4 regions of the Kitasatospora sp. NPDC127067 genome follow, and region 3 is predicted to be linked to each of the others. Evidence: riboswitches for the same ligand, from Rfam matches in the RefSeq annotation. Region 3 holds a riboswitch; each other region holds the start of a gene.

Evidence for each region. A riboswitch is a leader RNA that binds a small molecule or an ion and turns the genes downstream of it on or off. The one in region 3 is predicted to bind cyclic di-AMP.
Region 1: it holds a riboswitch for cyclic di-AMP, as region 3 does, so the genes downstream of both, ACFWJ4_RS25605 (M23 family metallopeptidase) here and ACFWJ4_RS21105 (NlpC/P60 family protein) in region 3, are expected to answer to the same signal.
Region 2: it holds a riboswitch for cyclic di-AMP, as region 3 does, so the genes downstream of both, ACFWJ4_RS05285 (transglycosylase family protein) here and ACFWJ4_RS21105 (NlpC/P60 family protein) in region 3, are expected to answer to the same signal.
Region 4: it holds a riboswitch for cyclic di-AMP, as region 3 does, so the genes downstream of both, ACFWJ4_RS05805 (transglycosylase family protein) here and ACFWJ4_RS21105 (NlpC/P60 family protein) in region 3, are expected to answer to the same signal.

Annotation. Positions count from the first base shown of each region.
Region 1 is NZ_JBHXEM010000070.1:21,038-28,498, reverse strand. Features, by position in the region: gene ACFWJ4_RS25615 (GNAT family N-acetyltransferase) at 149-739, opposite strand; gene ACFWJ4_RS25610 (hypothetical protein) at 782-1,657, shown strand; gene ACFWJ4_RS25605 (M23 family metallopeptidase) at 1,799-2,647, opposite strand; cyclic di-AMP (ydaO/yuaA leader) riboswitch at 2,660-2,818, opposite strand; gene ACFWJ4_RS25600 (YiaA/YiaB family inner membrane protein) at 3,028-3,318, shown strand; gene ACFWJ4_RS25595 (alpha/beta fold hydrolase) at 3,449-4,276, shown strand; gene ACFWJ4_RS25590 (TetR/AcrR family transcriptional regulator) at 4,357-4,923, shown strand; gene ACFWJ4_RS25585 (SpoIIE family protein phosphatase) at 5,121-7,340, shown strand.
Region 2 is NZ_JBHXEM010000007.1:124,049-131,509, reverse strand. Features, by position in the region: partial or broken gene ACFWJ4_RS05300 (DUF501 domain-containing protein) at 81-620, opposite strand; gene ACFWJ4_RS05295 (septum formation initiator family protein) at 592-1,113, opposite strand; gene eno (phosphopyruvate hydratase) at 1,283-2,569, opposite strand; gene ACFWJ4_RS05285 (transglycosylase family protein) at 2,883-3,788, opposite strand; cyclic di-AMP (ydaO/yuaA leader) riboswitch at 3,794-3,962, opposite strand; gene ACFWJ4_RS05280 (cytochrome P450) at 4,184-5,572, opposite strand; gene ACFWJ4_RS05275 (SDR family NAD(P)-dependent oxidoreductase) at 5,839-6,261, shown strand; gene ACFWJ4_RS05270 (MazG family protein) at 6,266-7,321, opposite strand.
Region 3 is NZ_JBHXEM010000051.1:14,851-22,311, reverse strand. Features, by position in the region: gene ACFWJ4_RS21130 (Lrp/AsnC family transcriptional regulator) at 1-168, opposite strand, end outside; gene ACFWJ4_RS21125 (rhomboid family intramembrane serine protease) at 165-992, opposite strand; gene ACFWJ4_RS21120 (hypothetical protein) at 1,194-1,457, shown strand; gene ACFWJ4_RS21115 (NYN domain-containing protein) at 1,562-3,028, shown strand; gene ACFWJ4_RS21110 (NlpC/P60 family protein) at 3,227-4,264, shown strand; cyclic di-AMP (ydaO/yuaA leader) riboswitch at 4,603-4,756, shown strand; gene ACFWJ4_RS21105 (NlpC/P60 family protein) at 4,767-5,903, shown strand; gene ACFWJ4_RS21100 (NlpC/P60 family protein) at 6,143-7,189, shown strand; gene ACFWJ4_RS21095 (hypothetical protein) at 7,372-7,461, shown strand, end outside.
Region 4 is NZ_JBHXEM010000008.1:115,327-122,787, reverse strand. Features, by position in the region: gene ACFWJ4_RS05815 (DUF397 domain-containing protein) at 100-363, opposite strand; gene ACFWJ4_RS05810 (hypothetical protein) at 924-1,883, shown strand; cyclic di-AMP (ydaO/yuaA leader) riboswitch at 2,337-2,507, shown strand; gene ACFWJ4_RS05805 (transglycosylase family protein) at 2,494-3,879, shown strand; gene ACFWJ4_RS05800 (hypothetical protein) at 4,137-4,337, shown strand; gene ACFWJ4_RS05795 (LacI family DNA-binding transcriptional regulator) at 4,436-5,455, opposite strand; gene ACFWJ4_RS05790 (glycoside hydrolase family 13 protein) at 5,481-7,178, opposite strand; gene ACFWJ4_RS05785 (carbohydrate ABC transporter permease) at 7,324-7,461, opposite strand, start outside.

The DNA.
Region 1 (7,461 bases), on a different contig from region 3:
GTGGACGGGCCGGCCGGCCGGGATCCGGAGGCCTGGCGGATCCGGGGTGGGGTTAACCCCCCTCCACCGGGCGGCCGCTGGAGGGGGGTGAGCCGGTAGAGGGGGGTGAGCCGGTGGGGGGTCGGCCGGTGGTCCGTGGCCCGGGCGGTCAGCCGGTCGTCCGCCCCCGCGTGCACGCCCCCGGCCACTCGTCGGCGAGCAGCGCGTAGAGGAACGAGTCGGACCAGACGCCGTCCTTGAACGCGTCGTGCCGCAGCCGGCCCTCCAGCCGGAAGCCCAGCCCGGTGAGCACCTTCACGGAGGCGGCGTTGTCCACGGCGACCCGGGCGGCCAGCCGGTGCAGGTCCAGGGCGCCGAAGGCGAAGTCGCAGAGCAGGCCGACGGTCTCGCCCGCGTAGCCGCGGCCCCAGGACGCGCGGGCCAGCACGCACCCGAGCTGAGCGGCGCGGTGCCCGTCCAGGGTGAGCGAGGCCTGCCCGATCGGCGTCGCGTCCGCCGGCTCCTCGGCGTCGGCGAGCCTGGTGACGGCGAGCCGGTAGGTGTCCCGCTCCTCGGCCATCGCCTCCTCCAGGTAGAGCTCGATCTGGTCGGCGCAGTCCTCCCGGCCGCTCGGCCCGAAGGGCAGGTGGCGGGTGACCTCCGGGTCGCCGAACAGCGCGTGCAGCGCGTCCACGTCGTCCTCGGTGAGGTGGTACTCGCGGACGGCCAGTCGCGGGCCGGTGAGTCGTACGGGGACCATGGCTGCCGACCCTATCCCCGCCCGGCGGCTACCGTTCGGACTATGAACGACGAAGACCTGCGGCTCGCCCCCCGCACCAAGGCCGCCGACCTGCTCGCCTGGGCGGCCGGGCAGGACCGCGCGCCGGTGGCCGAGGCGCCGCTGCGCGCGGTGCTGGCGCTGCTGGAGCTGGGCGACGGCAGGATGCACGACGGCTGGCCGGAACTGACCTCCGACGCGGTGGAGCACCTGCTGTACGAGCGGCTCCACCTGTACGTCCAACCCGCACCCGAGGAGGACCCGCTCGCCTACGGCGACGCCGTCCGGCTGCTGATCGACCACCAGCGGGCGGCCCGGCGGCTGAACGCCAAGCGCCAGGAGCGGCTGCACGAGGAGGCCGAGTGGCAGGGCGAGGTCGCGGCCGGGCTGCTGCGCCGCGCCGACCTGGTGACCTGGCCCCGGCTGTACGCGGTGCTGCTGCACGCGTACGGGGTGGACGTCACGGACGGGGCGGCGGTGCGGGACTGGCTGGCCGGCTTCGCGGAGCTCGCGGAGGAGGACCGGCTGGCCGCGTACGAGGCGCTGGTGCCGGCCGGCTGGCTGGACGAGCCGGACGAGCAGGGCTGGGGCCCGGGCCGGGTGCTGTCGGTCGGCATGGCCACGGACGGCGCCCGGCGGCTGCTGGAGCAGGGCCTGATGCGGCGCAGCTACCGCAACCTGGCCGAGCTGACCGCGCAGGGGCGGCCGATGCCGGACGAACTGGCCGGCGACTTCGGGCAGTTCGAGGAGGCGGCGGTCGACGCGGCGCTCGACCTGTTCGGCGGGTGGACGGTGCCGGGGCTGCCCCGGCTGCTGGTGACGGAGTTCCCGGAGCTGGCGCCGGAGCCGGGCCAGGAGGAGATCGAGGCGTACCTGGCGCAGCTGCCCGCCGAGGAGTGAGACCTCGCACGAAGGCCCCGGCCCGGAGCGGCTGCTCCGGGCCGGGGCCTTCTCGCGTGCACGTCGGGTTTCTCGCGCGGGTGCGCGGGCCTCTCGCGGGTGCGCGGGCCTCTCGCGGGTGCGTCGGGTTTCTGGCGCGGGTCAGGGGTTGAGGCCGCGCTGCTGGAGCCAGGGCTCCGGGTCGACCGGGGCGCCGCCGCCGGGGCGGACCTCCATGTGCAGGTGCGGCCCGGTGACGTTGCCGGTCGCGCCGACCTTGCCGATCTGCTGGCCGGGGGCGACCTTGCCGGAGCCCTTGGTGATCGAGGAGAGGTGGCAGTACCAGATCTCGGTGCCGTCGGGCAGGGTCTCGACGATCCGGTAGCCGTACGAGCCGGCCCAGCCGGCCGAGGTGATGGTGCCCTGGCCGAGCGCGTAGACCGGGGTGCCGGTGTCGGCGGCGAAGTCCAGGCCGGTGTGCAGGTTGGCCCAGTAGCGGGCGCTCTGGCCGTAGTGGGCGGAGAGCCGGTAGTCCTTCACCGGGAGGGTGAGGGCGGCGGCCTTGACCCGCTCGGCCTCCTCGGCGGCGCGCTTGGCCTCGGCCTCCTTGGCGACGGCCTTGGCCTCCGCCTCCTGCGCGGCCTGGAGCCGGGCGGTCTCCTCGGCGGCGGTGCGCTGGCTGTCGGCCTGGTGCTGGATGCGGGCGGCGAGCGCGAGGCCGGGGTCGGCGGAGAGGGCGACCAGGGTCTCGTCCGGGGCCTCGACGGCGGGGGCGGCGGCCGGGGTCGCCGAGGCGAAGCCGGTGGCGCCCAGGGTGGCGGCGACGGCGGTGACGCCGAGCAGTGGGGAGGCTCCGCGGGTCTGACGCGGCATCCGGTGGCGGTTGGTCTCGACCTCCGAGGGGAAGTCCTCCGGGCCGAAGGCCTCGGGGCCGTCCGTGCCGGGGTGGTCGAGGAGCTGGGTACCGGCTGCGAAGCCGGCCGGGTGTGCCGGGGTGTGCGTCGACGCCACGGAGGCGCGCTCCTTTCCTTCCTTCGCGCCTACCGGGTTAGCTGACGGGTTCGGAGCAGGAAGGTCTCCTACGGCTGGGCCGGGGCCCCGCCGATTCACCCCAAGGAACGTGGTTCCCCGGCTCCCTGACCTGCCCGGAGGCGGGTCGGCGGGATTAGGCGACGGCGCACGGTGCCGTCTGGGTACGGCGTTGACAACCGCGCTGCGTTATCAAACGTTAATCCTAGGAGGCTCTGATTCCAAGCCATCCGTTCGGAGCAGCCTAGGGCAAAGTGATCGGACGTCAACGAACGACACCGGCGAACACCCCCCTGGCACACGGTCCGATCTGAGTACTCCTACTCATGTGCGCCCCGGCCGGGCGGCCACATCCTGGCGCCATGAGCACATCGATGCAGACCCGCACCACGGCCGCGTACCACATCCAGGCCGTCCTCTCCTTCGCCCTGTCGGGCGTCGCCCTCGCCGTCGGGATCGCCTACCTGCCGGTCGGCGGATGGACCAGGGCCTTCCTCGGGATCGGCCTCCTCTACACCGTCACCTCGGCGTTCACGCTGGCGAAGGTGATCCGGGACCGGCAGGAGTCCAACGAGATGGTCACCCGGGTGGACCAGGCCAGGCTGGAGAAGCTGCTCAGCGAGCACGACCCGTTCAAGGTGGAGGGAGTCTGATCGCCCCTTCCACTCCTTCCGCTCCAGCCCTCGCCCGGCCGTCCGCTTGACGGCTAAGGCTATTAGCCTTAGCTTTATGGCTATCGGCCCGCACGCCGATGTCCCGCACCGGCGGCCCGAGGAGGACCCCATGAACGGCACCACCACCCCGAGCACCCAGTACCTGACCGTTCCCGGCGGCCGGATCGCCTTCGACGACACCCGGCAGGGCGACGGCACCCCCGTCGTCCTGCTCCCGGGCATGCTCGACAGCCGGGCCGCCTACCGGCACCTGCGCCCGCTGCTCGTCGCCGCCGGCCACCGCGTCGTCACCGTGGACCTGCGGGGCTTCGGCGAGTCCTCCGTCGAGTGGGACGACTACGGCCCGGCCGCCATCGCCGGCGACGTCCTCGCCCTGCTCGACCACCTCGGCATCGAGCGCGCCGTCCTCGCCGGGAACTCCTACACCGGGGCGACCGTCGTCAGGGCCGCCGGCGACGCGCCCGAGCGGGTCGCCGGGATCGTCCTGCTCAACGCCTTCGTCGAGAACCCGCCGCCGGGCGCCCTGATGCGCGGCGTCATGGGCCTGATGGGCGCCGCCCTCGTCCACTGGCCGGCCTCCTGGGGCTTCTACCTGCGCCGGATGGCCTTCCCGGGCGCCAAGCCCGCCGACTTCGACGCGTACGTGGACGGACTGGTCGCCGCGCTGCGCACCCCGGGGCGGAAGACCGCCACCCGCGGGTACGTCCACGGCGACTCGGCACCGGTCGGCTGGACGGCCGCGGTGCGGTGCCCGGCCCTGGTGGTCATGGGCAGCAAGGACCCCGACTTCCCGAAGCCGCAGCTCGTCGCCGACCGGCAGGCCGCCGCGCTCGGCGCGCGCAAGGTGATGATCGAGGGGTCCGGGCACTACCCGATGGCCGACAACCCCACGGCCACCGCCGACGCCCTGCTGCCGTTCCTCGCCGAGCTCGGCTGAGCCCCGCCCGTCCCCACCGCCCGCCCCTGCCTGGCCCCGCCCGATCCACCCGACGTCATCCGTACGGAGAGCCCGAACCCATGCCCCGCGTAGGACTGACCCCCGACCAGGTCGTCGACCACGCCCTCGCCCTCATCGACGAGCAGGGCGCCGAGGCCCTCACGCTGGCCTCCGTCGCCGCCCGGGCCGGGGTCGCCACCCCCTCGCTGTACAAGCACGTCAGCGGCGGCCTCGCCGCGCTGCGGCTGCTGATCGCCGTACGGGTCACCGGGGACCTGGCCGACCGGCTGGCCGAGGCGGCCGTCGGGCGCAGCGGGGACGACGCCGTCGCCGCCGTGCTGCGCGCCTACCACGCGTACGCCACCGCGCACCCGCACCGCTACAACGCCCTCCCCCAGGCCCCGCAGCCCGACGACGACCTGGCCCGCGCGGGCGCCCGACTCGTCGGCGTGATCATCGCCGTCCTGCGGGAGTACGGCCTCGAAGGCTCCGAGGCGATCCACGCCGCCCGCACCGTCCGCTCCCTCGCCCACGGCTTCGCCTCCCTCACCACCGCCGGCGGCTTCCGGCTGGCCGAGGACCTCGCCACCACCCACGACCGCCTCATCGCCACCCTCACCACCGGCCTCCGCGCCTGGCCCGCGTAGGGGGCCGGCCCGCACGGACCCGGAGGGCGGCACCGCCCGCGCGCCGGAAGCCGGCCGGGCCGACTTCCCGCGCCGGGCCGCGCCCGGACGACCGCCGGTGCGGACGGCCACCTCGCCGGTGCCGGTGCGACGGCCCGGTCCCCGTTCACCTCTTGAGGAACCATTCACCGCTTGGGGAAATGGGGTATTAAGGGTCAGTGCCCCTGGAGCCCGCCGACAGTCCGACCGCGCGCAGTGCGATGCGCTGCGTGCGCCTGCTGCTCGGCTGCACCAGCGCCGCCGAGCTGCTCGGCACCGTACTGGCCGAGGGCCCGAGCTGGATCACCGGCGAGGGGTCCGCGCTGTACCTGCTGGACTCCGCCGGGATGCTCCGGCTGACCGCCTCGCACGGGCTGCCGGACTGGGCGCACGAGCGCTACGGCGTGGTCGATCCGGCCGGGGAGCTGCCCGCCGCGATGGCCCTGCGGCTGCGGCGCCCGTACCTGCTCAGCCCCGAGCACACCAGCGTCGACTACCCGAACGCGAACGCCGGACTGGGCACCGGGATGGTCGCCGTGATCGCCCTGCCGATGGTCGTGGACGAGCGGCCGATCGGGGTGCTCGCCCTCGCGCTGGCCCACCGGGGCACCGTCCCGCGCCGCGACCTGGACGTCCTGGAGACCGTCGCCGAGGCCTGCGCGCACCGGCTCTCGCACCTGCTGGACCATGCCGACGCCCATCTGCCGCACGGCACCCGCGCACCCTACGGCGTCCGGTTGCCCGAGGGTCCGCGGGCGGCGGACGGCCGCCCGGCCGGGCCGGCCCACCCGCTGCTGTCGCTGGCGGTGCGGGCCGCCGGGCACGGCGCCTTCGAGCGCGACCTGGTCACCGGCGAGAGCTACTGGGACGCCGAGGCGTTCCGGGTGGCCGGGCGGCCGGCCGCCCCGGACGGCGCCGCTCCCGAGCTGGACCGGCTGGTCCACCCGGAGGACCTGCCGGACGTGCAGGCCGCGCTCGCCGAGGCGCTGGCCACCGGCGGCCGCTACCGGATCGGCTACCGGGTGCTGCGGCCCGGCGGCCGGCCCGCCCGGGTCGAGGAGTCCGGCGAGGTGATGCTGGACGTGCACGGGCGGCCGGTGCGGATCGCCGGGCTGCTGGCCGAGGCCGGGTACCGGGAGCAGCCGCCGGCCGAGGAGCGGAACTCCCCGGCCGCCGCCCGGACGGCGCTGCTGCTGACGCTCACCCGGGCGCTGTCCCGGGCGGTGACCGTCCGGGACGTCACCACGGCCGTCACCGACGTCGCCCGTCCGGCGCTCGGCGCCGCCGGCATCGTCCTGGACCTGGTGGACGCGGGCCGGCTGCTGCCCGTCTCGCACACCGTGTACGGGGGCCCGCGCCGCACCGAACTCACCCGTCTGGCGGATCTGTCCGAGGGCGTGATGCAGCGGTCGCTGGCCCGTTCCGCCCCGCTGTTCAGCGAGCCCTCGGCGGCCCGTTCCCGGCGCGATCCGCTCGCCCCGGCCGCCTGGGCGGTGCTGCCGCTGGTCGCCTCCGGGCAGCAGGTGGGCTCCTGCCTGATCACCTTCGCCGCCGAGCGGGTGTTCAGCCGCGAGGACCGCACCCTGTACTCGGCCTTCGCCGGCATCCTGGCGCAGTCCCTGGAGCGGGCCCGGCTGTACGACACCCACCACCACCGGGCCTCCGAGCTGCAGCGGGCGATGCTCCCGCGCACCCTGCCCCGGCTGTCCGGGATCGCCAGCGCCGCCCGCTACCTGCCGAGCACCGAGGGCATGCAGATCGGTGGCGACTGGTACGACCTGCTGCGGCTGCCGGAGGGCCGGATCGGGCTGGTGATCGGCGACGTCCAGGGCCACAACGCCGAGGCCACCGCGGTGATGGGCCAACTGCGCAGCGGGCTGCGGGCGTACGCGACGGACGGGCACGACCCGGCCGCCACCCTGACCCGCACCAGCCGGCTGCTGGCCGAGCTGGACACCGAGCTGTTCGCGACCTGCCTCTACCTGACCCTGGATCCGGCCGACGGCGCGCTGACCGCCGCCCGGGCCGGGCACCCGGCGCCGGTGCGGATCACCGCCGACGCCGCGGCCGTCGAGCTGGAGCTGCCGGGCGGGCCGCCGCTGGGGGTGGACCCGGAGCAGCCGTACCCGCTGGCGGTGGAGCGGCTGGCGGTCGGGGAGACGCTGCTGGCGTACACCGACGGGCTGGTCGAGGACCGCGAGGAGGACTACGACGAGTCGGTGCAGCGGATGCTCGGCGGGCTCGAACTGTGGGCGCGGCAGACCGGTCCGGGGCGGATCGGCCCGGCACCGGCGCTGGAGCGGCTGGCCGATCTGCTCACCCTGAACGTGACCGAGCGGCGGTCCCGGCCGGACGACGTGGCGCTGCTGCTCCTGCACCGGACGACACCCCTTCCGTAACACCGTGCACACGGGCCCCACACATCGCGGAACGCGATCCGGCCGTCGGGCTCGATTCCGGCGTTCCCACCGGTGCCGATCAGGCTGCTCCCCCGGCTCGTCAGGCGCAGGGATCGGGGTC
Region 2 (7,461 bases), on a different contig from region 3:
GCGCGCTCGGCGGTCTTCTGCTCCTTGGCGGCGATCACGGCCTCGTGGTCCTGCTCCTTGGCGCGGTTGCGGGCGACCCGCTCACCTGCGGCCTCGACCTCCGCCGGGGAGACGCACGGGCCCTTGGCCCACCAGTCCTCCAGCATGCCGATCGCCTCGTCGCCGAGCGGGTTGACGCCCTCGCCGGCCGCCAGCGAGTGGCCGACCAGCACGTGCAGGCACTTCACCCGGTCCGGCATGCCGCCGGCGCTCGGGAAGCCCTCCAGCACCTCGATCGCGTCGCGCCGGGCGATGTAGTCCTCGTGCGCCCTCTGGTAGGCGGCCGCCAGCTCCGGGTCCTCGGCGAGCCGGGCGCTCTGGTCCTTCATCACGCCCTCCGCCTCCAGGGTGCCGATCAGCGAGGCGGCCTTGGGGCAGGTCAGGTAGTAGAGCGTGGGGAACGGCGTGCCGTCCGGCAGCCGGGGGGCCGTCTCCACGACGTCCGGGTTGCCGCAGGGGCAGCGGTGCGCCACGCCGCGCAGGCCGCGCGGCACCCGGCCGAGCTGGGCGGCGATGGCCGCGACGTCGGCGTCGGAGACGGAGGGGTGGTTCTCAGTGGTCATGGGGGGAGGTGTCTCCAACGGGGGACGGTGGGAGGGGAAGGGGGGTGGCGGGGGCCGCCGCCGCGGTGTCGGCGGCGTCCACCGAGTCCCAGATGCCGGCGTACCAGGGCTTGGCGGCCTTCGTCCGGTCGGCGGCGCTTCCGGAGGCCGCGGTGCCGGAGGAGGCCGCACCCGCCGCGGACGAGGAGGGCTGGGCGGAGGCCCGGCCGGCCGGATCCACCGCGATGTACGGGGTCTCCCCCGGCACCGCGTAGTGCAGCCGGGCGCGGGCCTGCGCCTTCACGTACTCCGGGTCCTGCCAGCGGGCCTTCTCCCGGCGCAGCTGCTCGACCTGCTGGCGCGCGTGGTCGGCCTTCGCCCGCTGGGCGGAGATCTCGGCGCGCTGGGAGATGAACTGCCGCGTCGGGTAGGCGAGGATCGCCACCAGCGAACAGAGCACCAGGACGAGGACGGTCGCCCGGCTCGTGAACCGGGGCCGGGCCGCCAAGCCCGGGATCCTCCAGCCAGCCATCTCCCGTATCCCCTCCTGGTCGCGACGGTGCCCCGCCGTCCACCCTACGGGGTGAACGGCGGGGCACCGGTCAGGCGTGCGCTACCGGGAGCGCCCGGCCCTCGTGCTCGCCGTGCGGATCGCTCCGCACAGCGGCCGGACCCGGTCGCTCCACGAGCGGCCGTTCCTGCTACTCCGCGGAGCGGAAGCGCGGGAAGGCGCCGCGGCCGGCGTACTCGGCGGCGTCGTCGAGGATCTCCTCGATGCGCAGCAGCTGGTTGTACTTGGCGACGCGCTCGGAGCGGGCCGGGGCACCGGTCTTGATCTGGCCGCAGTTGGTGGCGACGGCCAGGTCGGCGATGGTGACGTCCTCGGTCTCGCCGGAGCGGTGCGACATCATGCAGCGGTAGCCGTTGCGCTGGGCCAGCTCGACGGCGTCCAGGGTCTCGGTCAGCGAGCCGATCTGGTTCACCTTCACCAGCAGCGCGTTGGCGGTGCCGGTCTCGATGCCGCGGGCCAGGCGGGCCGGGTTGGTGACGAACAGGTCGTCGCCGACCAGCTGGACCTTGTCGCCCAGCTTGTCGGTCATGGCCTTCCAACCGTCCCAGTCGGACTCGTCCAGCGGGTCCTCGATGGAGACCAGCGGGTAGGCGGCGACCAGCTCGGCGTAGTACTCGATGAGCTCGGCGGCGGTGAGGTCCTTGCCCTCGAACTGGTAGGCGCCGTCCTCGTAGAACTCGGAGGAGGCGACGTCCAGGGCCAGCGCGACGTCACGGCCGGGCACGTAGCCGGCCTTCTCGATGGCCTCGACGATGAGGTCCAGCGCCTCGCGGTTGGAGTCCAGGTTCGGGGCGAAGCCGCCCTCGTCGCCCAGACCGGTGGACAGGCCGCGCTCCTTCAGCACGCCCTTGAGCGTGTGGTAGACCTCGACGCCCCAGCGGACGGCCTCGGAGAAGGACTCCGCGCCGATCGGGGCGATCATGAACTCCTGGATGTCGACGTTGGAGTCCGCGTGCGACCCACCGTTGAGGATGTTCATCATCGGGACCGGCAGGACGTGCGCGTTCGGGCCGCCCAGGTAGCGGAACAGCGGCAGGTCGCTGGCCTCGGAGGCGGCGTGCGCGACGGCCAGCGAGACGCCCAGGATGGCGTTGGCGCCGAGCGAGGACTTGTCCGGGGTGGCGTCCAGGTCCAGCATGGCCTGGTCGATCAGGCGCTGCTCGGTGGCGTCGTAGCCGACCAGCTCCGGGCCGATCTGCTCGATGACGGCCAGGACGGCCTTCTCGACGCCCTTGCCGAAGTAGCGGTTCTTGTCACCGTCACGCAGCTCCAGCGCCTCGAAGGCACCGGTGGAAGCACCCGACGGGACAGCGGCACGACCCGTGCTGCCGTCGTCGAGGCCGACCTCGACCTCGACCGTGGGGTTGCCGCGGGAGTCGAGGATCTCACGGGCTACGACGACATCGATGGACGGCACGAGGCATCTCCTTGCGGAAGCAGGGTCCGGTCTGACGGTGGTGCTGTCAGCAGGACGATTGCGGAGTCGTTACGACCAGAGCCTAACCGCCCGGGCTCCCGGGGCCACGTCCGCCTCGGTCCCGTCTCAGCGTGTGGCCCCACTACCCACCGGTAGTTCACCTGCTTGTCCCAGCTTGTCCCACCGGAGCGGGCGAATGCGGACGAAGGGGACCGGTAGGACCGGTCCCCTTCGGACGGCGGGGTGAGGCGGCGTCGGCGCCGGGCGCGGCGGGCGGGCCGGCGTCGAGCTGGCCGGCGTCGAGCGGGCCGGGTCAGCCGAGGTGCAGCACCTGGCCGGGCATGATCAGGTTCGGGTCGCCGCCGACCGTGCCGTGGTTCTGCTCGTACAGCGCGTGCCAGCCGCCGGACACGCCCTGGGCGGCGGCGATGGTCGACAGGGTGTCACCGGCGCGGACGGTGTAGTCGTGGCCGGTGGCCTGCGGGGCCGACTGCGCGGCCTGCGGGGCGTACTGCGGCTGGGCGGCGGCCTGGCCGGCGTACTGCTGGTAGACGCTCTGGTGGCTGGTCCAGTACCAGGCGCCGTTGCTCTGGTACCAGTACACCTTGGCGTCGGCGTCCCAGCCGGCCTTGCCGGAGAAGCCCGGGGTCTGCGGCTGCGCCTGCTGCTGCGGGGCGGCCTGCTGGACCGGCTGCGCGGCGGGCTTCGGGGCCTGCTTCTGGGCGGCGGGCTGCTGCGCGACCGGCTTCTCGGCCGGCTTGGCGGCGGGCTTCGGGGTCTGCTGCTTGGGGGCGGACTGCGGCTTGGCGTCCGAGGAGGTGTCGACCGCGGCCGGGGCGCCGCCCTTGGTCAGACCGGCCTTCTGGGAGCAGACCGGCCAGGCACCCGGGCCCTGCGAGGCCAGCACCTTCTCGGCGACCGAGATCTGCTGGGCCTTGCTGGCCTGGTTGGCCTGCGGCGCGTAGGCGGTGCCGCCGTACGCCTTCCAGGTGCTGGAGGTGAACTGGAGGCCGCCGTAGAAGCCGTTGCCGGTGTTGATGCTCCAGTTGCCACCGGCCTCGCACTGGGCGACCGCGTCCCAGGTGGAGGCGGGGGCGGCGGAGGCGCCGGTGGCGGTGAGGAGCGGCATCGCGAGTCCGACGCCGGCCACACCGGCGACGGCGATGGCCTTCTCGGCCTGGGTGCGACGACGGTGACGGCCAGTTCCAACGAACAGCATGAAGAGGTCCCTCTCCGCACGCCTGCGAGGTGAGCTGTCGGGTTCGGACCGGGAGGTGGCCCGGCCGCCGTATGCGGAAACGATTCCGCTCGGGCGGCTTCACCCCAAGCCGTGGGGAGACGGCAACAAACCTGGTTCCCCCGCCCCTGCCCAGGGTTCTGGTCGGTTTCCCGTGACGCGGCGGGCAGGACTCGGCGTTCCGCGTACGAGGTCCGCAGCTGCGAACTCCAGGGAGAGTAGACAGATCATCAGACCAATCACAAGCTCATATCGTCGATATCACACAATAATTACGGCGCGTGTTCGATCGCCTACCAACGGCGGTGTTATGTCCGGATTGATGGGTGTTCACACCCCCGTCGGCAGGTGGTTCGCGACGTCCCGTCAGTGCGATCTCAGCAGGTCGGAGGCGTGGCGGGAGTGTTCGACGAGGCCTGCGGAGAGGCCTGCGAAGGAGCGTGCGGAGGGGTCTGCGGAGAGGCGTGCGGGGAACGGCTCTCCGGACTGAATTCCACCGGGAGTTCGCGCAGCCCACGCATGATCAGGCCACCGCGCCACCGCAGGTCGTCCGCGCTTTCCGCGAGCCGGAGATCGGGCAGCCGGGAAAGCAGCGTGGTCAGCGCGGCACGACCCTCCAAGCGGGCGAGCGGAGCGCCGATGCAGTAGTGGATGCCGTGCCCGAAGCCCAGGTGGGGGTTGTCCGTCCGGGCCAGGTCCAGGGTGTTCTCGGCCGCGAACCGGGCCGGGTCGCGGTCCGCCGCGGCGAGCACCACCAGCACCGGGTCGCCGACCGGGATGTCCACCCCGCCGATGGTCAGCGGCCGGGTCGCGAACCGCCAGGTCGCCATCTCCACCGGCCCGTCGTAGCGCAGGAGTTCCTCGATCCCGGTCTCCAGCAGCGCGCTCTCCCCGCGGGCCACCGACTCCTGCAGCAACCGGCGCTGCTCCGGATTGCGCAGCAGGGCGTACGTGCCGTTGCCGATCAGGTTCACGGTGGTCTCGAAACCCGCGAACAGGAGGATGAAGGCCATCGCCGCGGCCTCGTTCTCGGTCAGGTGCTCACCGTGGTCACTCGCCCGGATCAGGCCCGAGATCAGGTCGTCCCCGAGGTCCGCGCGCTTGCGGTGGATCAGCTCCAGCAGGTACGCCCGCATCCGCTTCACCGCCCGCCCCACGCCGCCGCGCTGGCCGCCGCCGTGGCCCGGCTTCGTGTGGCGCACCATCATCCCGGCCCAGTCCCGGAAGTCGTCCTGGTCCTCGGCCGGCACGCCCAGCATGTCGCAGATCGCGTAGATGGGGAGCGGGAAGGCGAACTCGTGGATCAGGTCCGCCGAACCGCGCTGCGCGAAGCCGTCGATCAGCCGGTCGGTGAGCTGCTGCACCCGCGGCTCGAACTCGGCCACCCGGCGCGGGGTGAACGCCTTCGACACCAGCCGGCGCAGCCGGGTGTGGTCCGGCGGGTCGATGTTCAGCAGGTGGGTCATCAGGTCCGCCTGCCGCTCCCCCGGGATGCCCACCCGGCCGGTGCGGTGCGCCTGCTCGCTGTGGTGCGCCGGGTTCTTCGACAGCCGGCTGTCCGCGAGCGCCTGCCGGGCGTCCGCGTACCGGGTCACCAGCCAGGCCTCCACCCCGCTCGGCAGCGTGGTGCGGTGCACCGGGGCGTGCTCGCGCAGCCAGGCGTAGGCGGGGTACGGATCGGAGGCGAACTCCCAGGTGAACAGCTGCGGGGCGGTGGCGTCGGACGGCGTGGCGGCGGGCCGGGCGGAGTCGGGCTGAGCTGGCATGGACCGACCGTATCCGGTGCGACGGGCACGCCCCGCTCCGGCGGGCCGCCGATGCTCCGTGGACGGCCCATGGACGGTTCATGGACGGCCCGTTGACTGTCCGCGGACGGTCAATGGACAGCTCTTGGCCGACTCTTGGCCGCGATGCGGGCGTGAGCCTGGTCACCTGCGGGGTAATCCCTGTTGCGGAGGGTCAGGACGTGCCTACGATCCTCCGCAGTACGCGTGGGCGCCGGTGCGGTGTCGTCCACAGGGAGGAGCAGGCCATGCGGGTCAGCGGGTCAGTCGTCGTCATCGCGGTCCTCGACGGCGGTTCGGGCGCGGGACTCGCCCGCCGGTTCGCCGCGGCCGGCGCCTCCGGAATGCTCATCGCCGACCAGTACGCCGGCATCGCCGAGGACCTCGCCGCCGAACTCGACCGGCCGGGCTGCCCCGTCGTCGGCGTCTGCGGCGACATCCGCCGCCCCAGCGACGTCGCCGCCCTCGTCGACACCGCCGAGAAGCACCTCGGACCGATCGACCTGTTCGCCGTGGCCGGCCCGGACGGCGAGCGGATCATCTCGCTGGCCGAACTGCCCGACCACCTCGACCTGGAGCGGCTCGCCGAACTCGTCGTCCTCGTCGGCGAGGCCATCGGCGAACTCGTCCCGCCGCAGCGGTGCCCGGAGCACACCGCCACGGCGGCCTGAGCGCCTACTTCCCGTCGGGCTCCCCGGCCGGCTTGAGGCCTTCGGCCGCGCGCACCGCGTCCCGGTAACCGCGCGCGGCCGACCGCAGCGCCGCGTCCACGTCCACCCCGGCGTCGTGCGCCCGCTGCGCCACCGCGAGCAGCAGCCGGCCCGCCGAGTCGGCGGTCAGCTCGACCGGCAACTCGTACGACTCGTCCGGCACCCCCGTGAAACCCGCCCGGCGCACCCGGGACACCAGCTTCGCCGCGTACGCCAGCGCGGGCAGCCCGGCCGGCACGCCGTCCAGCACCGACTCGCGGTCCGCCTTCTCGGCCGCCTTCAGCTGCTCCCAGTTCGCCTCCACCTCGGCGGCGCCGCCGGCCTCGACGTCCCCGAACACGTGCGGGTGCCGGTACATCAGCTTCTCGACGATGTCCCCGGCCACGTCGTCGACGGTGAACGGCTCGGTCGGGTGCTCCTCGGCGATCCGGGAGTGGAAGAACACCTGCAGCAGGACGTCGCCCAACTCCTCGCGCAGCGCCTCCCGGTCCCCCTCCTCGATCGCCTCGACCAGCTCGTACGCCTCCTCGACCAGGTACTTCACCAGGCTCTCGTGCGTCTGCTCGGCGTCCCAGGGGCAGCCGCCCGGGGAACGCAGCCGGTCCATCACCGTCACCAGGTCCAGCAGCCGCGACCCCGGCAGGTCGTACGAGCCGGGCAGCACCTCGATCTCCGGCACCTCGCCGGCGTGCTCCACCGCCAGCCTCGCCAGCGCGTCGGTCAGCCCCGGATCCCCGTCCGGACTGCCCAGCCACACCGTCGGCCCGGCCACGGCGGGCTGCCCGGTCAGCAGCCGCGCCAACGCGGGCGCCGACCCGGCCGGCACGACCTCCACCACCACCCCGGCCTGCCGCACCGCCGCCACCTGCGGATGCCACTCGTCCCCCACCAGCACCCGCCCCGCCGACCGCAACGCCTCCCACGCCGGCCACGCCAGCAGGCCGGGAGCCACCCGGTGGGTGGTGGTCAGCAGGATCAACTTCGCGCCCGGAGTCTTCGTCGGCACAGCATTCGTCGTCACCCCCCGAACCTACCCCCGCACCCCCGCCCCGCCCGCCCGTTCCCCTCCCCCGGGCTCCGTTCCCGGGGAATGGACCCCACCCGCCCGCATGAACGCAGGAAGTCGGCCCGGCCGACTTCCTGATCCGAGATGCCAACACG
Region 3 (7,461 bases):
GATGACCTCGGCCAGGTCGTCGTGCCGGCGCACCCGCACCATCGCCACCAGGTTGTAGCCCCCGGTCACCGAGTAGACCTCGCTGACGCCGTCGATGGCGGCGATGGATTCGGCGATCTCCGGGATGCGGTCGACACTGGTCTTGATCAGGACGATGGCGGTGATCACAGTTCGGGCTCCTTTGTGGGGTGCCGCCAGCGTATCGGGCGTCGGCCGGGTCGTCGCGGGGGGTGGCGAACCACGGTGCAGGCGTAGAGGAACCCGGCCGAGAAGCCGATCACGTGCACCAGGTACGCCACCCCGGGCCCGGCCGAGTGCACCGACCACCACTGCAGGGCGAACCAGAGGCCGAGCACCAGCCAGGCGGGGAACCGCAGCGGCAGGAACAGCAGCAGCGGGACGAGGGTGGTGACCCGGGCCCGGGGGTGGAGGCGCAGATAGGCGCCGAGCGCGGCGGCGATCGCCCCGGAGGCCCCGATGAGCACCCGGGTGGAGTTCGGCGAGTGCGCCTCGGCGAGCGCGAAGCCGTACGTGGTCAGGCTGCCGGCGGCCAGGTAGAAGACGGCGTAGCGGGCCCGGCCCAGCCGCTGTTCGACGGTGGGGCCGAAGACCTGGAGGAAGAGCAGGTTCCCCAGCAGGTGCAGCCAGCCGGCGTGCAGGAAGAGGCCGGTGAGGACGGACAGGGCCGGGTGCTTGCCCGGGGTCGGGGCGGCCGGGCAGCCGGGGACCGGGTCGGGGGCCTCGGCCAGCTGCGCGGCGGTCAGCGGCCGCCCGGCCAGCACCTCGGCCGGGACGGCGCCCCAGCGCTGCTCGTACCGCTGCTCCGCGCAGACCCGGGCCCGGCCGGTGCCGTACAGCGGGTTGAGCCCGGCGGCCGGGCCGAGCAGGAAGACCAGGGTGTTGAGTGCGATCAGGGCGTAGCTGACCGCCGGGACGGTCGCGGCCGGGCGGCCGCCCCGGGCGGCGGTGTCGTCGGGGACCGCGAGCGCCATGCGGCCAAGCATCCCTCCGGGCGCCGCAGGTGACACGGCGGTTTACGGCAGGTGGACCAGTCCGGGTGTTCGGGCAACCGGTGGCCGCGATGGTTGCCCCAGGCAATAGGCTTGGGGCGGGCATTCCCGCCTCCCGCCGCCGATGCCGGGGCTCCGGGGGGAGCGCCTAGCCCACGAAGGGACCACCCGAGAGGACCCCCGATGACCGTCCCCGCCCTGACCGCCGAGACGCGCTGGCGCTGCACCCTGTGCGGCAACCTCACCCGCTTCGACGTGACCCGCACCGCGCGGGTGACCGAGTTCCTGCACTTCGACCTGGCCGGCGAGTCCAGGGTCGAGGAGACCGAGGTGCTGAGCGAGACCATCGAGTCGGTGCGCTGCCGCTGGTGCAACGCGGTGGACCAGGTCGAGCTGGTGGCCCGCCCGGGTGCGGAGGGGGCGCAGGCCCCCACCGAGCAGGGCTGATCCCCGCCGCCGCGGCGGGTGGGTGCGCGGCGCGCCCACCCGCGCCGCACGGGACAATGCAGAACAAGACGCACGGAGCGTGACGACAGGGGGAGGTCGCGGCCGTGCCCCGCTGGACCAGGATCGGAGCCGAGGACGTGGTGGACGCAGCGAAGGAGCCCGGCGAAGCCCAGGGGCTTCAGCCCGCTGCGGCCGAGGCCCGGGCCGGGGCGGCGGCCGGGGCGGCGAACGACTCCTCCGAGCCCGCGGCGGAGCACGCCGTCGAGAAGCTCGACCGGCCGCTGCCCGAGGGCGTGCGCCGGCGAGTGGTCGGGCTGGCCTCGGACGCGCTCGGCGGGCTGCCGGCGGGCGAGCTCCCGCAGAGCCTGCGTCAGTACGTGAAGTTCACCCCGGCGCGGCGGGCCAAGTACGCGGCCACCGCGCTGGCGGCGGCCCTGGAGGCGGAGCCGGCCTTCCGGGTGCGGATAGCGGAGCGGCTGCGCCTCGGGCAGCCGGACCTGGTGAAGGCGCTGGAGTCGGGCACCGTCCCGAGCGCCGCCGATCCGATGGACGTCGCGGCCGCCGCCTACCTGGTGCGTTCGGCGGGCTGGAGCCGGCTGGTGGCCGAGGCCGGCGAGGAGGCCGAGCGGGCCGGTGCCGAGGACGCGGCCGCGGAGTCGGCCCGGCTGGCGGAGAAGCTGCAGGCGGAGCTGGCCGAGGTGCGGGCCTCCGCGCGGGCTGACGTGGACCGGCAGCGGGCCGAGTCGGACGGCGTCCGCAAGGAGGCCGAGTCGCTGCGCAAGAAGGTGCGGTCGCTGGAGAGCGACACCCGCCGGGCGCAGGCCGAGACCCGCAGGGTGGCCGGCGAGCTGGAAGCGCTGAAGGCGCAGGCCGCGGCCGAGCGCGGTGCGGCCGAGACCGAGGCGCGCAGGCTCAGGCACCGGGTCTCGGAGCTGGAGAACGCGGTCGAGCAGGGCCGCCGGTCGGCCCGTGAGGGGCGCAGCGTCGAGGACATGCGGCTGCGGCTGCTGCTGGACACCGTGCTGCAGTCGGCCCAGGGGCTCCAGCGGGAGCTGGCGCTGCCGGTCTCCCAGATCCGCCCGGCGGACCTGGTGGAGGCGGTGGTGCCGGGGGCGGCCTCGCCCCACGACGTGGCCCGGCGCGGGCTGGCCGAGGACGATCCGGCGCTGCTGGACCAGCTGCTGGCGATCCCCCAGGTGCACCTGGTGGTGGACGGCTACAACGTGACCAAGACCGGTTATCCGACGCTGCCGCTGGAGCAGCAGCGGATCCGGCTGCTGGGCGGGCTGGCGATGCTGGCGCAGCGCACCCAGGCGGAGGTCACCTGCGTGTTCGACGGGCAGGACCTCGACGTCCCGGTGATCATGGCGCCGCCGCGCGGGGTCCGGGTGCGGTTCAGCCGGACCGGGGAGACGGCCGACGAGCTGATCCGCCGTCTGGTGCGGGCCGAGCCGCAGGGCCGTCCGGTGGTGGTGGTGTCCACCGACCGGGAGGTCGCGGACGGCGTGCGGAAGGCGGGCGCGCGCCCCGTGGCCTCGGTGCTGCTGCTGAACCGGCTGGCGCGCCCCTGATCCCGAGCGGCCGTGCGATGCCTGGTCAGGAGTGGTTCCGGGGTGGTGTGCGGGTCCCGTGTCGTCAGTGTGCGGACCGGAGTTCACACCTACGGGGGAGTGGCAAAACGGATAGATCTTCACTAGGGTCTGGCGTCAAACCTATTTTCCGGAATCTCATCCCATCAGGTGAGTCCGTTGGAAGAAGGAGCAGGACCCTTGGCCTCCCACCGCCGTCCCAAGCAGCCGAGCCGCGCGCGGATCTCCGTGCTCACCGCTGCTGCTGCGACCGCGGTCGCCCTCTCCGCCCAGGTGGCCGCGCACGCCGCGCCGCAGCCGAACAAAACGGATGTCAAGGCGCAGATCGACCAGCTCCAGGAGGAGCAGGAGCAGGCGGCGGAGAAGTACAACGGCGCCAAGGAGCGGGCCGACCAGCTGCGCAAGCAGGCCGACCAGCTGCAGGACCAGGTGGCCCGCAGCCAGGAGCAGATGACCCAGCTCCAGGGCGGTCTCGCCGAGGTGGCGGGGGAGCAGTACCGCACCGGCGGCATCGACCCGTCCGTCCAGCTGATGCTCACCTCCGACCCGTCCGGCTACCTGGAGAAGGCCTCCACCGTTCAGCAGGCCAGCAGCAGTCAGGCCGAGGCGCTCAAGGGGCTGCTGGACCAGCAGCGCCGGCTGGACCAGGAGAAGGTCGAGGCCTCCGCCGTGCTCGCCTCGCTGGACACCACCACCAAGGACCTGAACCAGGCCAAGGCGGACGTCAACACCAAGCTGAAGGCCGCCCAGGACCTGCTGAACTCGCTGAGCGCCACCGACCGCGCCGCGCTGAAGGCCCAGCAGGCGCAGGACGACCGCGCCTCGCGCGGCAGCGACCGGGTCGACCTCAGCAGCCTGCCGCCGGCCAGCGGCTACGCGGCCGTGGCGATGGCCAAGGCGATGAGCAAGCAGGGCTCGCCGTACGTGTGGGGCGCCACCGGCTCGACCACCTTCGACTGCTCGGGCCTGATGGTCTGGGCGTACGGGCAGGCGGGCGTCTCGCTGCCGCGCACCTCGCAGGAGCAGGGCCACTACGGCACCCGGGTGCCCTCGCTGGACCAGGCCCAGCCGGGCGACCTGGTGGTCTACGGCAACGACATGCACCACGTCGGGATGTACATCGGCAACGGCATGGTGGTCCACGCGCCGCACACCGGTGACGTGGTGAAGGTGATGAAGGCCGACGCGATGTCGATCAACACCATCCGCCGGGTCTGACGGCCCGACACGCCCGCGAGGCCCTTCCGGGGGCTGTGAAAAGCGCCACCCCTCGTGCGGGGGTGGCGTTCGGCTTTCCGCCCCTTCGCGGCCACATGCTGAGAACTGATCAGCCTTCTGTGTGCCAGTGGTCACCATCGGTCATTTTCACAGAAGAACTTGGGAAATCTTCGGTCTTTTTTCTGACAAGGATTTGAACGGATCACGGTTCAGTTACTAGGGTCGTGCCCTGAACCACCGCACTGTCGATCGCCCAGCCAGGGTGGCGGCGGTGGTTACCGTCGAGTTCGTGAGGCAGCGGGGCAGGTCGAAGCGACTGCCCGACAGGGGAGCCCAGTGGTTTGGGGGCGCTGCGGAGCGGAGCCGGGGAACCACGTTCCTCCGGGGTGAATCGACGCCAGGTCGGCCGATGGAACGGCCGTGAGGCGTCGTAGGGCATGCTTCCGGCCCGAACCCGTCAGCTCACCCGGTAGGCGGACGTAGGAAGAAGGAGTCCGCCTTCGTGGCGTCCCATCGTCGTCCCAAGCCCGCAGGCCGCGCCCGGGTCTCGATCCTGACCGGTGTCGCCGCGGCAGCCGTCGTCCTCTCCGCGCAAGGCGCCCACGCCGACCCGCAGCCGACCAAGGAACAGGTCAAGGGGCAGGTCGACCAGCTCAACGAGCAGGCCGAGATCGCGACCGAGAACTACAACGCGGCCCAGGCCAAGCAGCAGGAGCTGGAGAAGCAGGTCTCCGGCATGCAGGACCAGGTGGCCCGTCAGCAGGCCCAGGTCACCGAGCTCCAGGGCGGCCTGGCCGAGATCGCCGGCGAGCAGTACCGCAACGGGGGCATATCCCCGACCGTCCAGCTGATGTTCTCCTCCAGCCCGGACACCTTCCTCAGCCAGGCCGACGCGCTGAACCAGGCCGGCAGCACCCAGAAGGGTCAGCTGAAGGAGCTCCAGGAGCAGCAGCGCAAGCTCGACCAGGACCGCAACGAGGCCCAGGGCAAGCTCGCCGAGCTGGAGTCGACCACCCAGCAGCTGAAGGCCTCCAAGGAGGAGGTCCAGGGCAAGCTGAAGGCGGCCCAGGACCTGCTCAACACGCTGACCGAGCAGGAGCGCCAGGCGCTGCGCCAGGCCGAGGAGAAGGCCGCGGCCGACGCCAAGGCCAAGGCCGACGCCGCGCAGGCCCAGCAGCAGCAGGCCGACCGCGCCTCCCGCGACAACAGCCGCGGCGACCTCGCGGCCGGCTCGACCGCCTCGGCCGGCTCGACCGCCTCCTCCCCGGTGAAGGTGGCCCCGGGCAGCTCGCGCGGTGCCGCCGCGCTCTCGGCCGCCGCCTCCAAGATCGGCAGCCCGTACGTCTGGGGCGCCACCGGCCCGGGCTCCTTCGACTGCTCCGGCCTGATGGTCTGGGCGTTCAACCAGGCGGGCGTGTCGCTGCCGCGCACCTCGCAGGCGCAGGCCTCGGCCGGCACCCGGATCGGCTCGGACATCTCCCAGGCCCAGCCCGGCGACCTGCTGATCTTCTACACCGACGCCCACCACGTCGGCATCTACGCGGGCAACGGCCAGGTGCTGCACGCGCCCAAGCCGGGCGCGTCGGTGCGCTACGAGGCCGTCACCAACATGCCGCTGGCCTCCATCGTGCGGGTCTGATCACCGCCCGGACGCTTCCAGGCCCGGCCTCCCCCAGGGGAGGCCGGGCCTGCGGTTTTTCCTGCGGCTTTTCCCGAGGGCCGATCAAATGTCCGACAACAGCCTGAATATTCGGGTTGGCAGGGGTTTGGACTCGCTTGCCCTGACTCGCTAACGTCTGCCACCGGACTCCCGCTCGACGGCCGCCCGTCCTGGTGCGGCGGCGGGAGCCGCGCCGCAGGATTGGAGCCGCTGCCGCCATGCCCGTGCACCGCCGTTCCCAACTGCTCGCCCGGGCGCTGGTGCTGACCGCGGCCGCCGCCACCGCCCTGGGTGTGGCCGCCGGAGGCAGCGCCCAGGCCGCCCCCGGCAGCCCCGACCCGGGCGACCGCCAGGACGTCAAGACGCAGGTGGAACAGCTGTACGACGAGGCCGAGCAGGCGTCCGAGAAGGCCAACGCGGCGCAGGAGGCCCAGCGGCGGCTCCAGGGCGAGACCACGATCCTCCAGGGCGAGATCGCCGTGGCCCAGGACCAGCTCAACGGGCTGCGGGGCGACCTCGCGACGGTGGCCGGGGCCGAGTACCGCGGCGGCGGGATGACCCAGACCGCCCAGCTCATCCTCTCGCCCGACCCGGAGGGCTACCTGTCCCGCGCCCGCGCCCTGGGCCAGGCCGCCGCGCGCCAGCAGGAGACCCTGCACGAGCTGGTCGCCCAGCAGCGCCGGCTCGACCAGCGCCGGACCGAGGCGGCCGGCAAGCTCGACGAGCTGGACCGGACCCGCCGCTCGCTCGCCGACAGCAAGCAGCAGATCCAGCAGCGGCTGGCCAGGGCGCAGAAGCTGCTGAACGGTCTGGGCGCCGCCGAGCGGGCCCGGCTGACGGTCCAGGACGCCCGGGACGCCGAGCAGCGCGCCACCCGGGGCACCGACCGGCTGGACCTCGGCACCGCCCCGCCCGCCTCCGAGCGCGGGGCCGCCGCGCTGGCCGCCGCGGTGCGGATGATCGGCTCCCCGTACGTCTACGGGGCCACCGGCCCGTACGCGTTCGACTGCTCCGGTCTGATGTACTACAGCTGGCGGCAGGCCGGAGTGACCCTGCCGCGCACCTCGCAGGCCCAGGCGTACGCCGGGCAGCGGGTCAGCCTGTCCGAAGCGCGACCGGGAGACCTGGTGATCTTCTACCGGGACATGCACCACGTCGGCATGTACGCCGGCGGCGGCGTGATCGTGCACGCCCCCCGCCCGGGAGCCAAGGTCCGCTACGAGAGCGTCACCGCCATGCCGGTCTCCGGGGTGGTCCGGCTCTGAACGCCCCGCCGTCCGGCCCCGCCGACCCCACTGGCCCCGCCGGTATATCCGGCTCCCGCCCCCGCCGGACGCTGTCCCGGCGGGGCGCGCTGCTGCTCGCGGCCGGTGGGCTGGCCCAGCTGTCGCTGCCTCCCGCCGCCCCGGCGGCGCCCGCGGCCCGCTCGGCGGACCGGCACGCCGAGGTGGCCGCCGCGCTGGCGGAGCGGGCGCGTTCGGCGCCGCCGTGGGCCGGGCTGCCGGTGGCCGGGGCGGGGTACCGCAACCTGGTGCTC
Region 4 (7,461 bases), on a different contig from region 3:
GAGACCGCCGGTGAAGAGGTCCCCGGAGGAGGCAAAGACAAAGGCCGTCGTGGTGTCGGCACCCACGACGGCCCCCCGATGATGGAGCACGGCGGTCGGTCAGACCGCCAGGTGGTCGAACTCCCCGTCCTTGGCCCCCAGCAGCAGGGCGGCGATCTCGGCCCGGGTGTAGATGAGGGCCGGGCCGTCCGGGAACCGCGAGTTGCGCATCGCCACATCGCCGCCGGGCAGGGCCGCGAACTCGACGCAGTTGCCCTGGGAGTTGCTGTGCCGGCTCTTCTGCCAGACCACCCCCTGGAGATCGGCGGCGGCCATCCCGTTGTAGGTGTCGTACGAGCCGTGCGTGTCCTGCGAGTCGTGCATAGAAATCTCCCGAAGAGCTTCCGGAGTTGTCGTCCAGCGCGGCGCCCCCGGCACCGTCGAAACGAACGGACCGGCCCCGTACCGGTCCGGCACAACGCCTCACTTGACGCGATGATAGCTGCAGTGCACGTGCATCAGCACGGGACGTTGCAGGTGCACGTGGCCTTTTGTCCGCAGCCGCGAACTCTTCACGGACCCTTCTCCTGACGGTACGTAAACGGACATAGCCGATGAATCGTCGGGCGCGCGATAACCGGCCGTGAGCGCCTCCCCGCTGAATGTTGATCTTCGAATGCCGGGAGTCGCACCCCCGTGACCCTCCGTCAAACCATCCTCATGCTGTGAGACATCTCACGCGCCCCAGGTGCAACGTCGGCCCCCTCGGGTCGCGTCGAGGCAACCACCGGCGGTCGCGCGGGGATTGGGAGCGGAATGTCCGGATTGTAGGCAAAGTGCCCGGACCGGCGCCGGAAACGCACCGGGCTCCGGACCGCGACCGCGTGAAACCCACGCGGCAGCCGACTGCAAGCCGGACGGGCAGATGTCCTACGATCTCCGGCATGAGCACCGCAGCCATCCCGGGCGCGCCACTGCCCGTCCGTACTCCAGGCTCCCGTGCGCGGGGGCGCCACCGTCGTCCCGAGCGCCCCGAGATCCCGGCCGGCGCCCCGGCCCTGGTGCTCGCCGTGCCCGCGACCGCCGGGCCCGAGTCCCGCTCGGTCGTCGAGGAGTTGCTCTCGATCGTCCGCACCGAGCAGAACGGCGTCCGGACCGCGGTCGGCTACCTGCCCGGCAACGGCGGCGAGGGCACGGGCGGCGAGGACCGCACCGTGGCCGAGCTGCTGGCCATGGCGGCCGAGGCCGGGCTGCCGACGCCCGTCCTGGTGCCGCTGGTGCCCGGCCCGCACACCTTCCTGACCGAGCTTCACGCGCTCGCCGCCGAGTACGGCGCGCCCATCACCGACCCGCTGGGCCCGCACCCGCTGCTGGCCGAGGCCGTGCACGTCCGGCTGTCCGAGGCCGGGCTGGCCCGGGCCGACCGCGCCCGGCTGTTCGCCATCGCGACCGCCGCGGACGGCGTGGTGCTGACCACCGTCGGCGGCGAGGACGCGGCCGCGGCGGCCGGCATCACCGGCGTGCTGCTGGCCGCCCGACTGGCCGTGCCGGTCGTCGCCGCCGCGCTCGACGTGCCCGGCTCGGTGGCCGCGGCCGTCAACCACCTCAGGGACACCGGCTCGCAGCGCCCGGCGCTGGCCCCGCTGGTGATCGGCCCGGAGGCGGACTCCGAGCTGCTCGCCACCGCCGCCGAGGAGACCGGCTGCCCGTCGGCCGCGCCGCTGGGCTCGTACCCGTCGGTCGGCCAGCTGATCGCCTCCACCTACCTGGCGGCGCTGCCCGCGCCGTCCCCGGAGGACCTGGCACGGGCCGAGGCGGAGGCGGCGGCCGCCTCCGAGGCCGAGGGGGCCCCGGAGGGCGTCCGCGGCGCCCACGCGGCCTCCCAGGGGCCCGCAGGGCGGTAGTCGACGTCGCGCGCCGGTTCGCGCGCACCGAAGGGCCCGGAACGGCATGCGTTCCGGGCCCTTCGGTTTTGCTCCGCCCGCCCATGGCCGTCCCGCACGGAAGTCGGACGGCGATGAAGTGGAATGTCCGTTCTGGCCTTTTTGAAAGGAAATAGGAAACGCGGTCGCGGGCGCTCGCATCACAGCCGTCGCGGCATCCGCCGGGGCACTCCGGCCCGCGATTCGACGCGCCGTCACACCACTTCTGAAGTGCTGCCAGTTGTGGGCTTCCGCAACAGGGTTGCTTGAAAACGATCATTTACGATCATGGAGAGCGGCAATTTTGGCAGTTCCCACTAAACCGTGATGCGCATCACAGCCGTTTGCAGTTTGAACTTAAGTCTGATTAACGTGCTCCCCGTTCGTGACCACACGAACCCGGTTCATCCGCGACGCCGAGTCCTGCCGTCGGATGTCCTGGCAGCGCGAAATCGCACCACGGCAGGAGCGGGGGACCCACAGGTAAGTCGCCCCGGACCGATCTCCGGAACGGTCCAGGGCTAGGGGTGAAGCCGCGCCCACAGCGCGGCCGGGCAACTCCAGCCCGAATCCGACAGCTCACCTCGCAGGCGTGGGAGAGGACCGCGTCTTCATGCTGCCCACCAACGGCACTCGTCTGTCCAGCCGCACCCGTCGCGTGATCGCCGCCCTTGGCGTCGCGGGCGTCGGCCTCACCGTCCCCTGCATCGCCTCCGGCACCGCCTCCGCCGCCACCGTCGCCACCTGGGACAAGGTCGCCCAGTGCGAGAGCGGCGGCAACTGGAGCATCAACACGGGCAACGGCTTCTACGGCGGCCTCCAGTTCACCTCCAGCACCTGGTCCGCCTTCGGCGGCACCGCCTTCGCGGCGCGCGCCGACCTGGCCACCAAGGACCAGCAGATCGCCGTCGCCGAGAAGGTCCTCGCCTCGCAGGGCCCCGGCGCCTGGCCGGTGTGCTCGGTCCAGGCCGGCCTCACCAAGGGCGGCGCCGCGGCCGCCGTCGACACCTCGGCGGGCTCCACCGCGGGCTCGACCGCCGCCAAGCCCGCGCAGCCCACGCAGAGCGCCAAGCCGGCCGCCCCGGCCGCCAAGCCCGCTCCGCAGACCCAGGCCCCGGCCGCCAAGCCCGCCGCGCCCTCCGCGCCCGCCCAGGACGGCACGCAGGCCAGCACCGACTCCGCCGCCTCCGGAAACCGGAGCGACTGGGTCCAGAAGCGCCAGCAGCAGGCCCAGAACGGCGACTACACCGTGGTCGAGGGCGACTGGCTGTCCGCGATCGCCGACCAGCACAAGGTGCAGGGCGGCTGGCAGCGGCTGTACGAGCTCAACCGCGGCACCCTGACCGAGGGTCCGGACAGCATCTACCCGGGCCAGCAGCTGTCCTTCGGCGGCAACGGCCAGGCCCAGGCCGGCCAGGCCGCCACCGGCAAGTCCGGCTCGGACTTCACCTGGTTCGACCGCTCGCAGAAGTCCGGCCAGTCCGCGAACGGCGGTGCCGTGAACGCCCAGCCGACCGCGCAGGCCCAGACTCCGGCCGCCAAGCCGTCCACCAAGCCGGCCGCCAAGCCCGCTCCGCAGACCCAGGCTCCGGCCCAGACCCAGGCTCCGGCCGCCACCGGCAGCATGGCCGCCGCGGTCTCCTTCGCCGAGTCGAAGGTCGGTCAGGCGTACGTCTACGGCGGCACCGGCAACGGTGGCTGGGACTGCTCCGGCCTGACCCAGGCCGCGCTGCGCGCCGCGGGCGTCTCCGTCCCGCGCGTCGCCGCCGACCAGGCCGCCGCCAGCACCCACGTCTCGCTGGACAGCCTCCAGCCGGGCGACCTGCTGTTCTGGTCCAACAACGGCAAGGACTCCGGCGTCTACCACGTCGCGATCTACGTCGGCAACGGCAAGTACGTCGAGGCCGCCAACCCGAGCTCGGGCGTCCGCGAGCAGAGCATCGCCAACTGGGCCCCGGACTTCGCCGGCCGGGTCTGAGAACGGCGAACAGCCGACAGCCGACGGATAACAGCTGACAGATTTCATCATCTGTCAGCTGTCGTCCGAACGTTGACCGCCCACGCCCCCGGGGAGAGTCTGGTCGCTCCTCCCCGGGGGTTCCGGCATGCCTCCGGCCGTACCTCGTGGCAAATCCCCGCGGTGAAATCCCCGCGGTGAAATCCCCATGGCGAATCCCCGTGGTGGATCCCCGCCCCAACGGGCATGCTGCTGCTCTGCACCCGAGGAGGAGTCACATGGCCCAGGTCACCGTCACCCTCGACGCGAACCTCGCGATCGACGCGATGTTGCTCTCCGGCACCAAGAACCCGCAGGACGCCGTCGAACTGGTCCTGCGCGACTACCTGGCCCGCGGTCGCCGTACCGAGACCCGTACCGGCGAGGCGGCCGCCGGGCACCGACCGACCGTCGACCGCCCCACCGCCCAGGAGGGCTGACCGCCCGACGGCCCGGGGCGGCCGACCGCACGCACGCCGAAGGGCCCCGGAGAGCAACCGCCCTCCGGGGCCCTTCCGTCGGCCGTGGCGGCCGGGGTTCAGCGCGCGCAGGCCCCGGTGGACCCGCGCATCACCAGCTCCGGCTGGAACATGAACTCGCCGCGCTGGGCCGCGTTTCCGCCGACCTCCTCCAGCAGCGCGTCCACCGCCGCCGTGGCCATCGCCTCGACCGGCTGGCGGATCGTGGTCAACGGCGGCTCGGTGAACGCGATCAGCGGCGAGTCGTCGAAGCCGACCACCGACACGTCCTGCGGCACCGACAGCCCGCGCTGCCGCACCGCCCGGATCGCCCCGAGCGCCATCATGTCGCTCCCGCAGACGATCGCCGTGCAGCCCTTGTCGAGCAGCGCGCCGGCCGCCGCGTGCCCGCCCTCCACGCTGAACAGCGTGTGGTGGACGAGGTCGTCGGCCTGCTCCCGGGAGAGTCCGAGCACCTCGCGCAGCGCGGCCGTGAAGCCCTCGATCTTGCGCAGCACCGGCACGTACCGGCGCTGACCGACGGCCAGCCCGATCCGCTCGTGCCCGAGTTCGGCCAGGTGCTGGACGGCCATCCACATCGCGGCCCGGTCGTCCGGCGAGATGAACGGCGCGTCGATCTTCTCGCTGTAGCCGTTGATCAGCACGAACGGCACCCCGCGCCCGGCCAGCCGGGCGTAGCGGTCGTGGTCGGCGGTGGTGTCGGCGTGCAGCCCGGAGACGAAGACGATGCCCGCCACGCCCCGGTCCACCAGCATCTCCACCAGTTCGTCCTCGGTGGACCCGCCCGGAGTCTGGGTGCACAGCACCGGCGTGTAGCCGTGCCGGCTGAGCACCTGCTCGATCACCTGGGCCAGCGCGGGGAAGATCGGGTTGCTCAGCTCGGGCGTGATCAGACCGATCAGCCCGGCGCTGCGCTGGCGAAGACGGGTCGGCCGCTCGTACCCGAGCACGTCGAGCGCCGCCAGCACGGTCTGCCGGGTGGCGGCGGAAACGTTCGCCTTGCCGTTGAGCACGCGGGAGACGGTGGCTTCGCTGACCCCCGCCTGCGCCGCGATGTCTGAGAGTCGCGCCGTAGTCACGGTCCCAGAGCCTATTCCAACCACGTCAGACCGCCCACCAGCCGGTGCTGTCCGGAGCGAGCACCGTCTCGCCGCCGTTCACCACGAGGTCGGCCGAGCCCAGCAGCAGCGTGCCCGGGGCGGAGATCCGCACCGGTTCGCCGGTGGTGTTCACGGTGCAGACGAAGGCGCCGCGACGGAACGCCAGGGTGCCCTCGGGGCTCTCCAGCCACTCGACCCCGGTGCCGGCGCCGAGGTCGGGCTGCGCCCGGCGGACGGCCAGCGCGCTGCGGTAGAGCTCCAGGGTGGAGGTCGGGTCGCCGGTCTGCGCCTCGACGCTCAGCCCGGCCCACTCGGCCGGCTGGGGCAGCCAGGACGGCCCGCCGGCCACCGGCCCGAAGCCGTACGGGGCCTCGGTGCCGGACCACGGGATCGGGACGCGGCAGCCGTCGCGGTAGCCGTCCTGGCCGGCCTGACGGAAGAAGGACGGGTCCTGGCGGACCTCGTCGGGCAGGTCGGTGACGTCCGGCAGGCCGAGTTCCTCGCCCTGATAGACGTAGGCCGAGCCGGGCAGCGCGAGCATCAGCAGGGTGGCGGCGCGGGCGCGGCGCAGGCCGAGCTCGCGGTCGCCGGGGGTGCGGATCTGGGTGCCGAGGCCGGGCTCGTTGGCGAACCGGGTGGCGTGCCGGGTGACGTCGTGGTTGGAGAGCACCCAGGTGGTGGGGGCGTCGACCGGGCGCATCGAGTCGAGCGAGAGGTCGATCACCTCGCGCAGCGCGGTGGCGTCCCAACCGGTGCCCAGGTACTGGAAGTTGAAGGCCTGGTGCAGCTCGTCGGGGCGGACGTAGTTGGCGGTGCGCTGGACGGTCGGGGTCCACGCCTCGGCGACGCCGATCCGCTGCCCCGGGTACTCGTCGAGGATCTTGCGCCAGCTGCGGTAGATCTCGTGCACGCCGTCCTGGTCGAAGAACGGCATGACGTCGTTTCCGAGCAGCTTGAGCTGGTCGGCGCCGCCGAGGTCGGGCAGGCCGGGGGCCTTGACCAGGCCGTGGGCGACGTCGATGCGGAAGCCGTCCACGCCCATGTCGAGCCAGAAGCGCAGGATCGAGCGGAACTCGTCGGCGACGGCCGGGTTCTCCCAGTTGAAGTCGGGCTGCTCCGGGGCGAACAGGTGCAGGTACCAGTCGCCGGGGGTGCCGTCCGGGTTCTCGCTGCGGGTCCAGGCCGGGCCGCCGAAGATGGACTCCCAGTCGTTGGGCGGCAGTTCGCCCTGCTCGCCCTTGCCGGGACGGAAGTGGTAGCGCTCGCGCAGCGGGGAGCCGGGGCCCTCGCGCAGGGCGCGCTGGAACCACTCGTGCTGGTCCGAGGAGTGGTTGGGGACGAGGTCGACGATGATCCGCAGACCCAGGTCGTGGGCGTCCCGGATCAGGGCGTCGGCGTCCAGCAGGGTGCCGAACATCGGGTCCACCGCGCGGTAGTCGGCCACGTCGTAGCCGGCGTCCGCCTGCGGCGAGGCGTAGAACGGCGAGAGCCAGACCGCGTCCACGCCGAGGTCGCGCAGGTAGGGCAGGCGGCTGCGGATTCCGGGCAGGTCACCCATGCCGTCGCCGTTGGAGTCGGCGAAGCTGCGCGGGTACACCTGGTAGATGACCGCGTCCCGCCACCAGCCTCTGGACGCGCTGACGTTCGCCTCGTGAGCGGTGTCGGCGGCAGGCCGGGAGGTGTCGGCCAGGTTCTGGGTCATGGACGGTATCCCTTGGGGACTAGAGGAGCGGAAGGCGCTGGGACGTGGAGGCGCGCGACGAGCTGCGGTCCTGTGACGGCGTGCGGTCTTGCGACGGCGTGCGGTCCTGTGACGACGTGGCGGCGCGTGACGACGTGGCGGCCCGTTACGACTTGGAGGCACCGGCGGTCAGGCCGGTGACCAGGTGGCGCTGCACCAGGTAGAAGAAGGCCGCGGACGGGATCGCGATCAGCACGGCGGTCGCGGCCATCAGGTTCCACTGGGCGTCGTGCTCGCTGACGAA